2 regions of the Cytobacillus kochii genome follow, and region 1 is predicted to be linked to the other one. Evidence: a T-box and tRNA genes for the amino acid it is inferred to sense, from the RefSeq annotation. Region 1 holds a T-box; the other holds one or more tRNA genes.

Region 1 (6,019 bases):
GACATCTAATCCCATTGTACGCATATTATCCCTCTCGTTGCTGTTTTAAATACGACTTCACAAGTTCTTCAATAATTTCATCCCGTTCTAACTTGCGAATCACATTCCTTGCATCTTTGTGACGGGGTATGTAGGCAGGGTCTCCAGAAAGCAGGTAACCTACAATTTGATTAATAGGATTATACCCTTTTTCCTGCAGAGCATCGTGAACATGGAACAATACTTTATTGACATCTTGTTCAAATGGTTCCTCAGGAAAATTAAATCTCATCGTTTTGTCAAATGAGCTCAATTGCTACACCTCACTATTCTGTTCTTAAGCGATTAAGCTACCTATTCAAAAAGAGAAGGATGGATAGCTACACCAAGTTTCATTAAGAAGAGGTGTTATGTAACCTCTTCTTTTTATGATTCGCTTTTGTTTACCTACATTCTACACTAAACTATTCGGGAATCAAACGGATTTTACCCATTCCTCTACAAATTGTAACGCTCCCTCTAATTTTGCTGGGTCTTTTCCACCAGCTTGTGCCATATCTGGACGTCCACCGCCACCGCCTCCACAGCGAGTAGCCACTTCCTTAATTAATTTACCCGCATGATAACCACTTTTAATCAAATCATCTGTCACACCGGCAATTAAATTCACTTTTCCTTCATTCGCACTACCAAGTACAACCACTGCTGAAGCAAGCTTTTGTTTTAATTCATCTGCCATATTACGCAAGTGGTTCATGTCTGTCGCCTGAACTTTTGCAGCTAATACTTTTACACCGTTCACTTCTTTCACTTGGTCAATCAAGCTTCCAGCTTCAATATTACCCAATTTAGTTGCTAATGATTCATTTTCTCTTTGTAATTGCTTGATTTCTGCATGTAAGCTGTCAATTTTTACTGGTACATCTTTTATATTTGATTTTAATTTAGCTCCAGCCTCTTTTAGAACAGAGATTTGCTCTGTCATCAACTTATAAGCACCTTCACCTGTGACCGCTTCAATTCTTCTCGTGCCTGCACCAATCCCGCTTTCAGATTGGATTTTGAACAAACCAATGACTGCAGTATTCGCCACATGACAACCACCACAAAGTTCTAATGAATAATCGCCGATTTGAACAACTCGTACAATTTTCCCATACTTTTCACCAAATAAAGCCATTGCTCCCATTGCTTTTGCTTCTTCAATATCTTTCAGGTCAATTTGCACATTTAAGCTATTCCAAATCTTCTCGTTAACAATGGTTTCGATTTTCTCTAACTCATCTCCTGTTACTTGTCCAAAGTGAGAAAAGTCGAATCTTAGTCGATCTGGTTCAACGAGAGAACCAGCTTGATTTACATGCGTACCTAATACATCTTTCAATGCTTGGTGAAGAAGATGTGTCGCAGTATGATTTTTTACGATTTTATTACGATTAAAATAATCCACAGTTGCTTTAACCGATGAATGAGCTTTTAATTCTCCTTCAGTGATAACTGCACGATGGAGGTTTTGTCCATTTGGAGCTTTTTGAACATCTTTTATTTCAACCCTCACGCCACTCGCTGTTAGCGTTCCCTTATCAGCGATTTGTCCACCACTTTCAGCATAGAAAGGAGTAGCTGTCAATATTAATTGAACCTCTTCGCCTTGACCAGCTTGGTCTACTAGCTCTCCACCACTTACAATTGAAGCTACTTCAGTATCGATCGTCAACTGTTCATACCCAACAAACTGACTTTCTACCGTAATTTCACCTAGGACACTATCCTGGACTTGCATACTATCTATATCTTGACGAGCAGCTCGAGCGCGATCACGCTGGTTTTCCATCTCTTTTTCAAAGCCATCATGGTCGATGCTCATCCCTTCTTCTTCTGCGTACTCCTCTGTTAATTCAACAGGGAAACCATACGTATCATAAAGACGGAAAACATCTTTTCCATCGATTACAGTATGTCCATTAGCTTTTTCTTTTTTCATTACTTCTGAAAGAATAGCTAAACCCTCGTGTAACGTTTCATGGAAGCGTTCTTCTTCGTTTTTTATGACTTTTTGAATAAAAGCTGTTTTTTCTTTTACTTGTGGATAATAATCAACCATTATTTCTGCAACCACAGGTACTAACTCAAACATGAACGGACGATGAATATTGATTTGTTTCGCATAACGAACCGCGCGACGTAATAATCGTCTAAGGACATATCCTCTACCTTCATTTGATGGAAGAGCGCCATCACCAATCGCAAATGCTACTGTACGAATATGGTCAGCAATCACTTTAAATGCGACATCTTGTTCCGCAGTTTTCCCATATTTCTCAGCAGAAATATCTTCTGTTCCTTTAATGATTGGCATAAATAGATCTGTGTCAAAGTTCGTCTTTACATTTTGCACAACTGAAGCCATACGCTCTAAGCCCATGCCCGTATCAATATTTTTCTTTGGTAGTGGAGTATATGTTCCATCTGGATTATGGTTAAACTCAGAAAATACAAGGTTCCATACTTCCAAATAACGTTCGTTCTCTCCCCCAGGATAGAGCTCAGGATCATTTAAATCGTTACCATACTCTTCTCCTCTATCATAGAAAATTTCTGTGTTCGGCCCACTTGGCCCTTCACCAATATCCCAGAAATTCCCTTCCAAACGAATAATTCGTTCTTCTGGTACACCTACTTTTTCTCTCCATAATTGGTACGCTTCATCGTCCTCAGGGTGGATTGTCACAGATAATTTGTCTTCTTCAAAACCAATCCATTTTGGACTCGTCAAGAATTCCCAAGCATATAGAATCGCTTCTTCTTTAAAATAGTCACCGATAGAAAAATTCCCAAGCATTTCAAAGAATGTATGGTGACGTGCTGTCTTCCCAACATTTTCGATATCATTTGTACGTATTGATTTTTGTGCATTAACGATCCTTGGATTTTCGGGAATCACTCGACCATCAAAATATTTCTTCAATGTAGCTACACCACTATTAATCCATAATAGTGATGGATCTTCATGCGGTACTAAAGAAGCACTTGGTTCCACTGCGTGACCTTTTTCTTTAAAAAAATCTAAAAACATTTGTCTAATTTCTGCACCAGTTAAATGTTTCATAAAAAAACCTCCTAAAAAATTTATGTAACCATAAAAAAAAGCCCTCATCCCCAATACAGGGACGAGAACTTAAGCTCGCGGTACCACCCTGATTGTGAAAGAAAACTCTCACCTCTCAAAGCACCTTAACGCGGTGAACGGCAGTAGTTAACTGCACTCCGGATTAGCTTTCTGTTATCCTTCATCGAGAAATTCTCTCAGCCATGGAATTTCCTCTCTTTCGAATGGGCTATAACATACTTCTTCCATCAACATCTTACATTATTTAAATAGATATAGTCGAATTATAGCTAGTTTTTTGCTCCTTTGTCAATATCAATGTCTAACAGTATCAACAAATTCAGCTGAAACTATACCTTATCTGTCCTCTGTCGGTTCATTAACAGTTTACGTGCATGTATAAGACTAATTTTTAGGATCGCCAAAATCGGAACAGCCATAATTAAACCAATGATACCGCCAGCTTCTCCACCAGCTAGTAATGAAAGCATAATAATAAGGGGGTGCATATGTAGACTTTTCCCTACAATTAAAGGAGATAAAATATTCCCTTCCACAAATTGTAATACGACAATAATAATTAATGTGATAATCACCATTTTGACTGATAGGGTCGCTGCAATAATCACCGCTGGGACTGCACCAATAATTGGACCAAAATACGGAATAATATTGGTTATTGCAATGATAAAACCAAGTAATAATGGATACTTCATACCGAACACCCAAAATAAAGTAGCTGAAATCACCCCGATTACTAAACATACAAGGAGCTGCCCACGAATATAACCTCCGAGCGACTTATCAACATCTCTTATAAACAAAACAGCCTCTTTTCGCCATCTTCTTGGTGTTAAGTACCAGACTGCTTTTTTTACATCCGTATAATCTTTTAAAAGGTAAAAGGAGATAAATGGGATAATGGCGATGATCAAAGCATAATTAAGAATCTCGAGCAATATATTGATTGCCTTTGTTAATAATTTATCTAATGCTGCTTCAATATCGTTAATCCCATCCTCAACACGTAATTGTAAGGTTTCCGGCCATTCAGATGTGCGTTCTTGAATCAAAGCAATAAAAGAGCGATATTGCTCGGCAAACTCTGGCGCATGATCAACTAAATCATTTAATTGATGAATAAAAGCAGGAATCCCTTTATACAATCCGTAGCCAACACCACCAAAAAATAATAAATATATTCCTAAAGCTGCTAATCCTCTGTGCATACCCGTTTGATGTAACTTTTCAACAATAGGGTGTAAGAGATAAGTAAAAAATGCCCCAAGTAAAAACGGGATCAGCACAACAAGCAGTAATTTTAAAAGAGGGAGCCATAATTCTTTTAATTGGAAAAAGATAAAAAGTAAAATGAGAACAAGCAAAACAAAGCCTAAACGGTACAACCATTTCATACGAACGTCCATACACTACGCCTCCCTTTACTATCTTGAGAAGAGAGCATATGAATTATACATACAAGTTAAAACATGGGGCGGAGTGGATACATTTATTGACATAGCTCAATTATCTGTACGAAAAACGTCCCCAATCGTTTGATTGAGGACGCCATATACATTTAAAACATTTTCATTACTTTTCTTTGTATCTTTTTCATATCCCTTTTTGAGACGATGTTATTTTTCTGCATATAGCTATATGCGGCTACACCTGCGCCTATGACAGCTGCTGAGGTTAACATTTTATTCATCATATGACACCTCTCATAAGAATTTTTATGAAGAAAAACGACGCTCTTCTTCATCAAATAAGTCATCTAAAGAACTTAAAGACCCATCTTCTTCCACTTGGTGAGTGTGGATCATTCCTTTAGACAATGAGAGTTCGATAAAGCAATTCCAACAGTAATATTGATTTATGCCAATCTTACCGACATCTTTGCTTTGACAATTAGGACATTGAAGCATCATGGAAAGGACACCTACCTTATTCTACATTTACAATAATGGCATCCTTTCCAATCGCTGGTGCGCAACTAGCTTTAACTACTTTCTTTCCTTCAAGTACATCAGAAAAGAAGCCATCTGATAGTTCATACCCTACGATTGTGCCCATTTCTTCATTGAAATATACATCTTGAAGAAGTCCTAAGCGATCGCCCTCTCTTGTCATCATCATTCGGCCAGCCAGACGATTTTCATTAGCAATTGTAAAATTACTATGCTTTGGTATAGCTGTTAATACAGCACAACTTTCAATCATCACACCATCCCAACCAAATGAGTACACATCTTTAATATCTAGAAAAAAGGATTTGCGAATAAATGAGTGGTTCTTCACCCATAGTCCCTTTACTAATCCTTCGGGTGAGATGAAGAGATCATTCACTTCACCTATTGCCCTACCGTTATTCAACACGATTACCGACAAGCCTCTTAATAAGGAAAATGTTCGCAAAAGTTACTCCCACCTTCTTTGAACATTGTTATTTTGTTCAAAGATGGTGCGGGTCATTCTTTTTCCAGGTTGGCAATTTGTTTTATGTATATAGGTAAAAAAATAAGATGAGAAAAATCTCTCATCTTAGTCTAATCAGCCTCTAAAAAATCATAAGGTGTGATATTTTCCATTCCTATCAACGGGTCGACTTTCATCAAATAATCTTCATATGTTAATGATTCATCAATAGCTTCAATGGTCTCTCCTTCGAAGATTTCATCCTGTAACTTCAATCGTAAATTAGATCGCCTCGATTGATCATCCAATCGTTGTATACCCATTTTTAACGCTTCTTCATCACCACATAATATAAGGAACTGCTTGCTTCGTGTAATGGCAGTATATAATAAATTCCTCCGTAACATCCGGTAATAACTTTTAACGACCGGAAGAATAACAATGGGAAACTCACTGCCTTGTGACTTATGAACGGAACAACAATAGGCATGAGTGATTTGATTTAAATCCTGT
Region 2 (6,019 bases), 1.4 Mb from region 1:
TTACAGAACTAAAAGACCGTTTTAATGATGAACGCCGTACAGAAATTGTTTCCGGTGGTCTTGAGCATCTAGAAGATGAAGATTTGATTCCTCAAGAGAACATTGTTATTACACTTACACATAAAGGCTATATTAAGCGATTACCGGTATCTACTTATCGTGCCCAAAAACGAGGTGGAAAAGGGATACAAGGAATGGGAACAAATGAAGATGATTTTGTTGAACACCTATTGACTACCTCAACGCATGATCATCTCCTTTTCTTTACGAATAAAGGAAAAGTGTATCAAGCTAAAGGGTATGAAATTCCTGAATTTAGTAGAACAGCGAAGGGGATTCCTATCATTAACTTGTTAGGTATTGAAAAGGATGAATGGATTAATGCTGTCATTCCAATAGAGGATTTTGTGGATGATTGGTTCTTGTTCTTCACAACAAAACGAGGCATTTCTAAACGTTCACCGTTATCTTCATTTGCTCATATCCGTACAAATGGTTTGATCGCTTTAGGTTTAAAAGAAGAAGATGAATTAATCTCTGTACGTCTTACAAATGGAGATAAAGAAATTATCATCGGTACAAAAAATGGTCTCCTTATTCGTTTCCCCGAAGATGCGGTCCGTTCTATGGGACGTACAGCTACTGGTGTAAAAGGAATCACTCTGAGTGAAGAAGATGAAGTGGTTGGAATGGAAGTTCTAGAAGAAGGGGACAACATTCTAGTAGTTACGAAAAAAGGTTATGGTAAACAAACACCAGCTGATGATTATCGTATTCAGGGTCGTGGTGGTAAAGGAATTAAAACGGCCAATATTACTGAAAAAACTGGGGATCTCGTTACGATGAAAGCTGTACGTGGTGAGGAAGACATCATGTTGATTACCACTGGCGGTGTCATTATCCGTATGGGAGTAGAAGATATTTCAACTATGGGAAGAAACACGCAAGGTGTAAGACTTATTCGAATCGATGAAAGTGTGAATGAATTCGTCTCTACTGTAGCAAAAGTTGAAAAGGAAGAAGAAAAAGATGGAGAAGAGCGAGCAAAGCCACTTGAAACTGCAGAGGAATTGCCTGAAGCATCTATCGACAGTGAAGATGAAAGAGAATAAACAAATTGTTTAAATCAAATGAGTGCCGACACAATTCAAATTTCAAAATTGGATTGTGTTCGGCTTTTTTATTAGGATGAGATCATTTTAATGACTACCTTTAGCACACTACTACAGACTATACTAATAGGGTTTTATAGATTCTTTTAGGAGTATCAATGGAGGTATTTTTTGGTGTTAACTATGAATGAAATGGTCAATAAATTATTTTATAAAAATAATTGTTGAATAATGCTTGCAAATAGTGGTTACTGCTGATATACTTATTCAAGTCAGCAAGAGGACGACATGAAAGATTGATTGACATCAAAAAAAGATGTTGACTCAGATGACACGATATGTTATATTAATAAAGTCGCTTCTGAAGCGAACGAGATTGTTCTTTGAAAACTGAACGAACGTAAAACGTCAAGCGTAATTCTAAAAAAGCTGATTTATCAGCAACAAAGCACCATAGGTGCAAATGAGCTAATCAAACACTTTATTGGAGAGTTTGATCCTGGCTCAGGACGAACGCTGGCGGCGTGCCTAATACATGCAAGTCGAGCGAATCTGAGGGAGCTTGCTCCCAAAGATTAGCGGCGGACGGGTGAGTAACACGTGGGCAACCTGCCTGTAAGACTGGGATAACTCCGGGAAACCGGGGCTAATACCGGATAATATCTATTTATACATATAATTAGATTGAAAGATGGTTCTGCTATCACTTACAGATGGGCCCGCGGCGCATTAGCTAGTTGGTGAGGTAACGGCTCACCAAGGCGACGATGCGTAGCCGACCTGAGAGGGTGATCGGCCACACTGGGACTGAGACACGGCCCAGACTCCTACGGGAGGCAGCAGTAGGGAATCTTCCGCAATGGACGAAAGTCTGACGGAGCAACGCCGCGTGAGTGATGAAGGTTTTCGGATCGTAAAACTCTGTTGTTAGGGAAGAACAAGTACCGGAGTAACTGCCGGTACCTTGACGGTACCTAACCAGAAAGCCACGGCTAACTACGTGCCAGCAGCCGCGGTAATACGTAGGTGGCAAGCGTTGTCCGGAATTATTGGGCGTAAAGCGCGCGCAGGCGGTTCCTTAAGTCTGATGTGAAAGCCCACGGCTCAACCGTGGAGGGTCATTGGAAACTGGGGAACTTGAGTGCAGAAGAGGAAAGTGGAATTCCAAGTGTAGCGGTGAAATGCGTAGAGATTTGGAGGAACACCAGTGGCGAAGGCGACTTTCTGGTCTGTAACTGACGCTGAGGCGCGAAAGCGTGGGGAGCAAACAGGATTAGATACCCTGGTAGTCCACGCCGTAAACGATGAGTGCTAAGTGTTAGAGGGTTTCCGCCCTTTAGTGCTGCAGCAAACGCATTAAGCACTCCGCCTGGGGAGTACGACCGCAAGGTTGAAACTCAAAGGAATTGACGGGGGCCCGCACAAGCGGTGGAGCATGTGGTTTAATTCGAAGCAACGCGAAGAACCTTACCAGGTCTTGACATCCTCTGACAATCCTAGAGATAGGACTTTCCCCTTCGGGGGACAGAGTGACAGGTGGTGCATGGTTGTCGTCAGCTCGTGTCGTGAGATGTTGGGTTAAGTCCCGCAACGAGCGCAACCCTTGATCTTAGTTGCCAGCATTCAGTTGGGCACTCTAAGGTGACTGCCGGTGACAAACCGGAGGAAGGTGGGGATGACGTCAAATCATCATGCCCCTTATGACCTGGGCTACACACGTGCTACAATGGATGGTACAAAGGGCTGCAAGACCGCGAGGTTTAGCCAATCCCATAAAACCATTCTCAGTTCGGATTGTAGGCTGCAACTCGCCTACATGAAGCCGGAATCGCTAGTAATCGCGGATCAGCATGCCGCGGTGAATACGTTCCCGGGCCTTGTACACACCGCCCGTCACACCACGAGAGTTTGTAACACCCGAAGTCGGTGGGGTAACCTTTTGGAGCCAGCCGCCTAAGGTGGGACAGATGATTGGGGTGAAGTCGTAACAAGGTAGCCGTATCGGAAGGTGCGGCTGGATCACCTCCTTTCTAAGGAATATACGGAATTAACTTGATGTTAGACTGTTCGTTCAGTTTTGAGAGTGCAATCTCTTTGATATGATTAAATACTTTACCGTGAAGTTATGTGGGCCTATAGCTCAGCTGGTTAGAGCGCACGCCTGATAAGCGTGAGGTCGATGGTTCGAGTCCATTTAGGCCCACCATTTTAACTTTAATACGGGGCCTTAGCTCAGCTGGGAGAGCGCCTGCTTTGCACGCAGGAGGTCAGCGGTTCGATCCCGCTAGGCTCCACCAACAAATCGTTCTTTGAAAACTAGATAATGTAATGAAGAAGATTACCGAGTAATCGCCACCTTAGTTATTTTCTCTCTATATAATAGAGTAGAGATACTAAACTTTTTTAAAAACACAACCGTGAGGGAAGCGAAAGCAACCCAAACATATGGTTAAGTTAATAAGGGCGCACGGTGAATGCCTTGGCACTAGGAGCCGATGAAGGACGGGACTAACACCGATATGCTTCGGGGAGCTGTAAGTAAGCTTTGATCCGGAGATTTCCGAATGGGGAAACCCCCTATCCGTTATGGGATAGGATCCATACCTGAATACATAGGGTATGGAAGGCAGACCCGGGGAACTGAAACATCTAAGTACCCGGAGGAAGAGAAAGCAAACGCGATTCCCTGAGTAGCGGCGAGCGAAACGGGATTAGCCCAAACCAAGAGGCTTGCCTCTTGGGGTTGTAGGACATTCTATACGGAGTTACAAAGGAACGAGATAGACGAAGAGGTCTGGAAAGGCCCGCCATAGGAGGTAAAAGCCCTGTAGTTGAAACTTCGTTCCCTCCAGAGTGGATCCTGAGTACGGCGGGACACGAGAAATCCCGTCGGAAGCAGGGAGGACCATCTCCCAAGGCTAAATACTCCCTAGTGACCGATAGTGAACCAGTACCGTGAGGGAAAGGTGAAAAGCACCCCGGAAGGGGAGTGAAAGAGATCCTGAAACCGTGTGCCTACAAGTAGTTAGAGCCCGTTAATGGGTGATAGCGTGCCTTTTGTAGAATGAACCGGCGAGTTACGATTACATGCGAGGTTAAGTTGGACAGACGGAGCCGTAGCGAAAGCGAGTCTGAATAGGGCGAATGAGTATGTGGTCGTAGACCCGAAACCAGGTGATCTACCCATGTCCAGGGTGAAGTCCAGGTAACACTGGATGGAGGCCCGAACCCACGTACGTTGAAAAGTGCGGGGATGAGGTGTGGGTAGCGGAGAAATTCCAATCGAACTTGGAGATAGCTGGTTCTCTCCGAAATAGCTTTAGGGCTAGCCTCATGCGTAAGAATCTTGGAGGTAGAGCACTGTTTGGACTAGGGGCCCTCATCGGGTTACCGAATTCAGACAAACTCCGAATGCCAAAGATTTATCCATGGGAGTCAGACTGCGAGTGATAAGATCCGTAGTCAAGAGGGAAACAGCCCAGACCACCAGCTAAGGTCCCAAAGTATACGTTAAGTGGAAAAGGATGTGGAGTTGCTTAGACAACCAGGATGTTGGCTTAGAAGCAGCCACCATTTAAAGAGTGCGTAATAGCTCACTGGTCGAGTGACTCCGCGCCGAAAATGTACCGGGGCTAAACGTATCACCGAAGCTGTGGATTGAACATCGTTGATGTTCAGTGGTAGGAGAGCGTTCTAAGGGCGTTGAAGCTAGACCGTAAGGACTGGTGGAGCGCTTAGAAGTGAGAATGCCGGTATGAGTAGCGAAAGATGGGTGAGAATCCCATCCACCGAATGCCTAAGGTTTCCTGAGGAAGGCTCGTCCGCTCAGGGTTAGTCGGGACCTAAGCCGAGGCTGAAAAGCGTAGGCGATGGACAACAGGTTGATATTCCTGTACCACCGTATTCTGTTTGAGTGATGGGGGGACGCAGGAGGATAGGGTAAGCGCACGATTGGATGTGCGTCTAAGCAGTTAGAGGGACCATGAGGCAAATCCCATGGTCATATACCTTGAGCTGTGATAGCGAGGGAAATTTAGTACCGAAGTTCTTGATTCCACACTGCCAAGAAAAGCCTCTAGCGAGGAATAAGGTGCCCGTACCGCAAACCGACACAGGTAGGCGAGGAGAGAATCCTAAGGTGAGCGAGAGAACTCTCGTTAAGGAACTCGGCAAAATGACCCCGTAACTTCGGGAGAAGGGGTGCTCATTAGGGTGTTAAAGCCTTGATGAGCCGCAGTGAATAGGCCCAGGCGACTGTTTAGCAAAAACACAGGTCTCTGCGAAGCCGCAAGGCGAAGTATAGGGGCTGACGCCTGCCCGGTGCTGGAAGGTTAAGAGGAGAGGTTAGCTCACGCGAAGCTTTGAATCGAAGCCCCAGTAAACGGCGGCCGTAACTATAACGGTCCTAAGGTAGCGAAATTCCTTGTCGGGTAAGTTCCGACCCGCACGAAAGGCGTAACGATCTGGGCACTGTCTCAACGAGAGACTCGGTGAAATTATAGTACCTGTGAAGATGCAGGTTACCCGCGACAGGACGGAAAGACCCCGTGGAGCTTTACTGTAGCCTGATATTGAATTTTGGTACAGCTTGTACAGGATAGGTAGGAGCCTTAGAAGCCGGAGCGCTAGCTTCGGTGGAGGCGTCGGTGGGATACTACCCTGGCTGTATTGAAATTCTAACCCACATCCCTTATCGGGATGGGAGACAGTGTCAGGTGGGCAGTTTGACTGGGGCGGTCGCCTCCTAAAGAGTAACGGAGGCGCCCAAAGGTTCCCTCAGAATGGTTGGAAATCATTCGTAGAGTGTAAAGGCACAAGGGAGCTTGACTGCGAGACCTACAAGTCGAGCAGGGACGAAAGTCGGGCTTAGTGATCCGGTGGTTCCGCATGGAAGGGCCATCGCTCAA

Evidence for each region. The T-box of region 1 lies ahead of alaS (alanine--tRNA ligase). A T-box ahead of a tRNA ligase gene usually reads a tRNA of that ligase, here a tRNA-Ala.
Region 2: it encodes a tRNA-Ala, which carries the amino acid that the T-box ahead of alaS (alanine--tRNA ligase) is inferred to sense. The anticodon was not compared.

The regions. Positions count from the first base shown of each region.
Region 1 is NZ_CP085254.1:3,217,915-3,223,933, forward strand. It holds gene ruvX (Holliday junction resolvase RuvX) at 1-24, opposite strand, end outside; gene LG276_RS16495 (IreB family regulatory phosphoprotein) at 26-292, opposite strand; gene alaS (alanine--tRNA ligase) at 455-3,088, opposite strand; T-box leader at 3,143-3,349, opposite strand; gene LG276_RS16505 (AI-2E family transporter) at 3,439-4,515, opposite strand; gene LG276_RS16510 (DUF3918 family protein) at 4,668-4,799, opposite strand; gene LG276_RS16515 (hypothetical protein) at 4,825-5,016, opposite strand; gene LG276_RS16520 (PRC-barrel domain-containing protein) at 5,036-5,506, opposite strand; gene LG276_RS16525 (ATP-dependent RecD-like DNA helicase) at 5,638-6,019, opposite strand, start outside.
Region 2 is NZ_CP085254.1:7,654-13,672, forward strand. It holds gene gyrA (DNA gyrase subunit A) at 1-1,112, shown strand, start outside; rRNA gene LG276_RS00040 (16S ribosomal RNA) at 1,594-3,142, shown strand; tRNA gene LG276_RS00045 (tRNA-Ile) at 3,242-3,318, shown strand; tRNA gene LG276_RS00050 (tRNA-Ala) at 3,334-3,409, shown strand; rRNA gene LG276_RS00055 (23S ribosomal RNA) at 3,560-6,019, shown strand, end outside.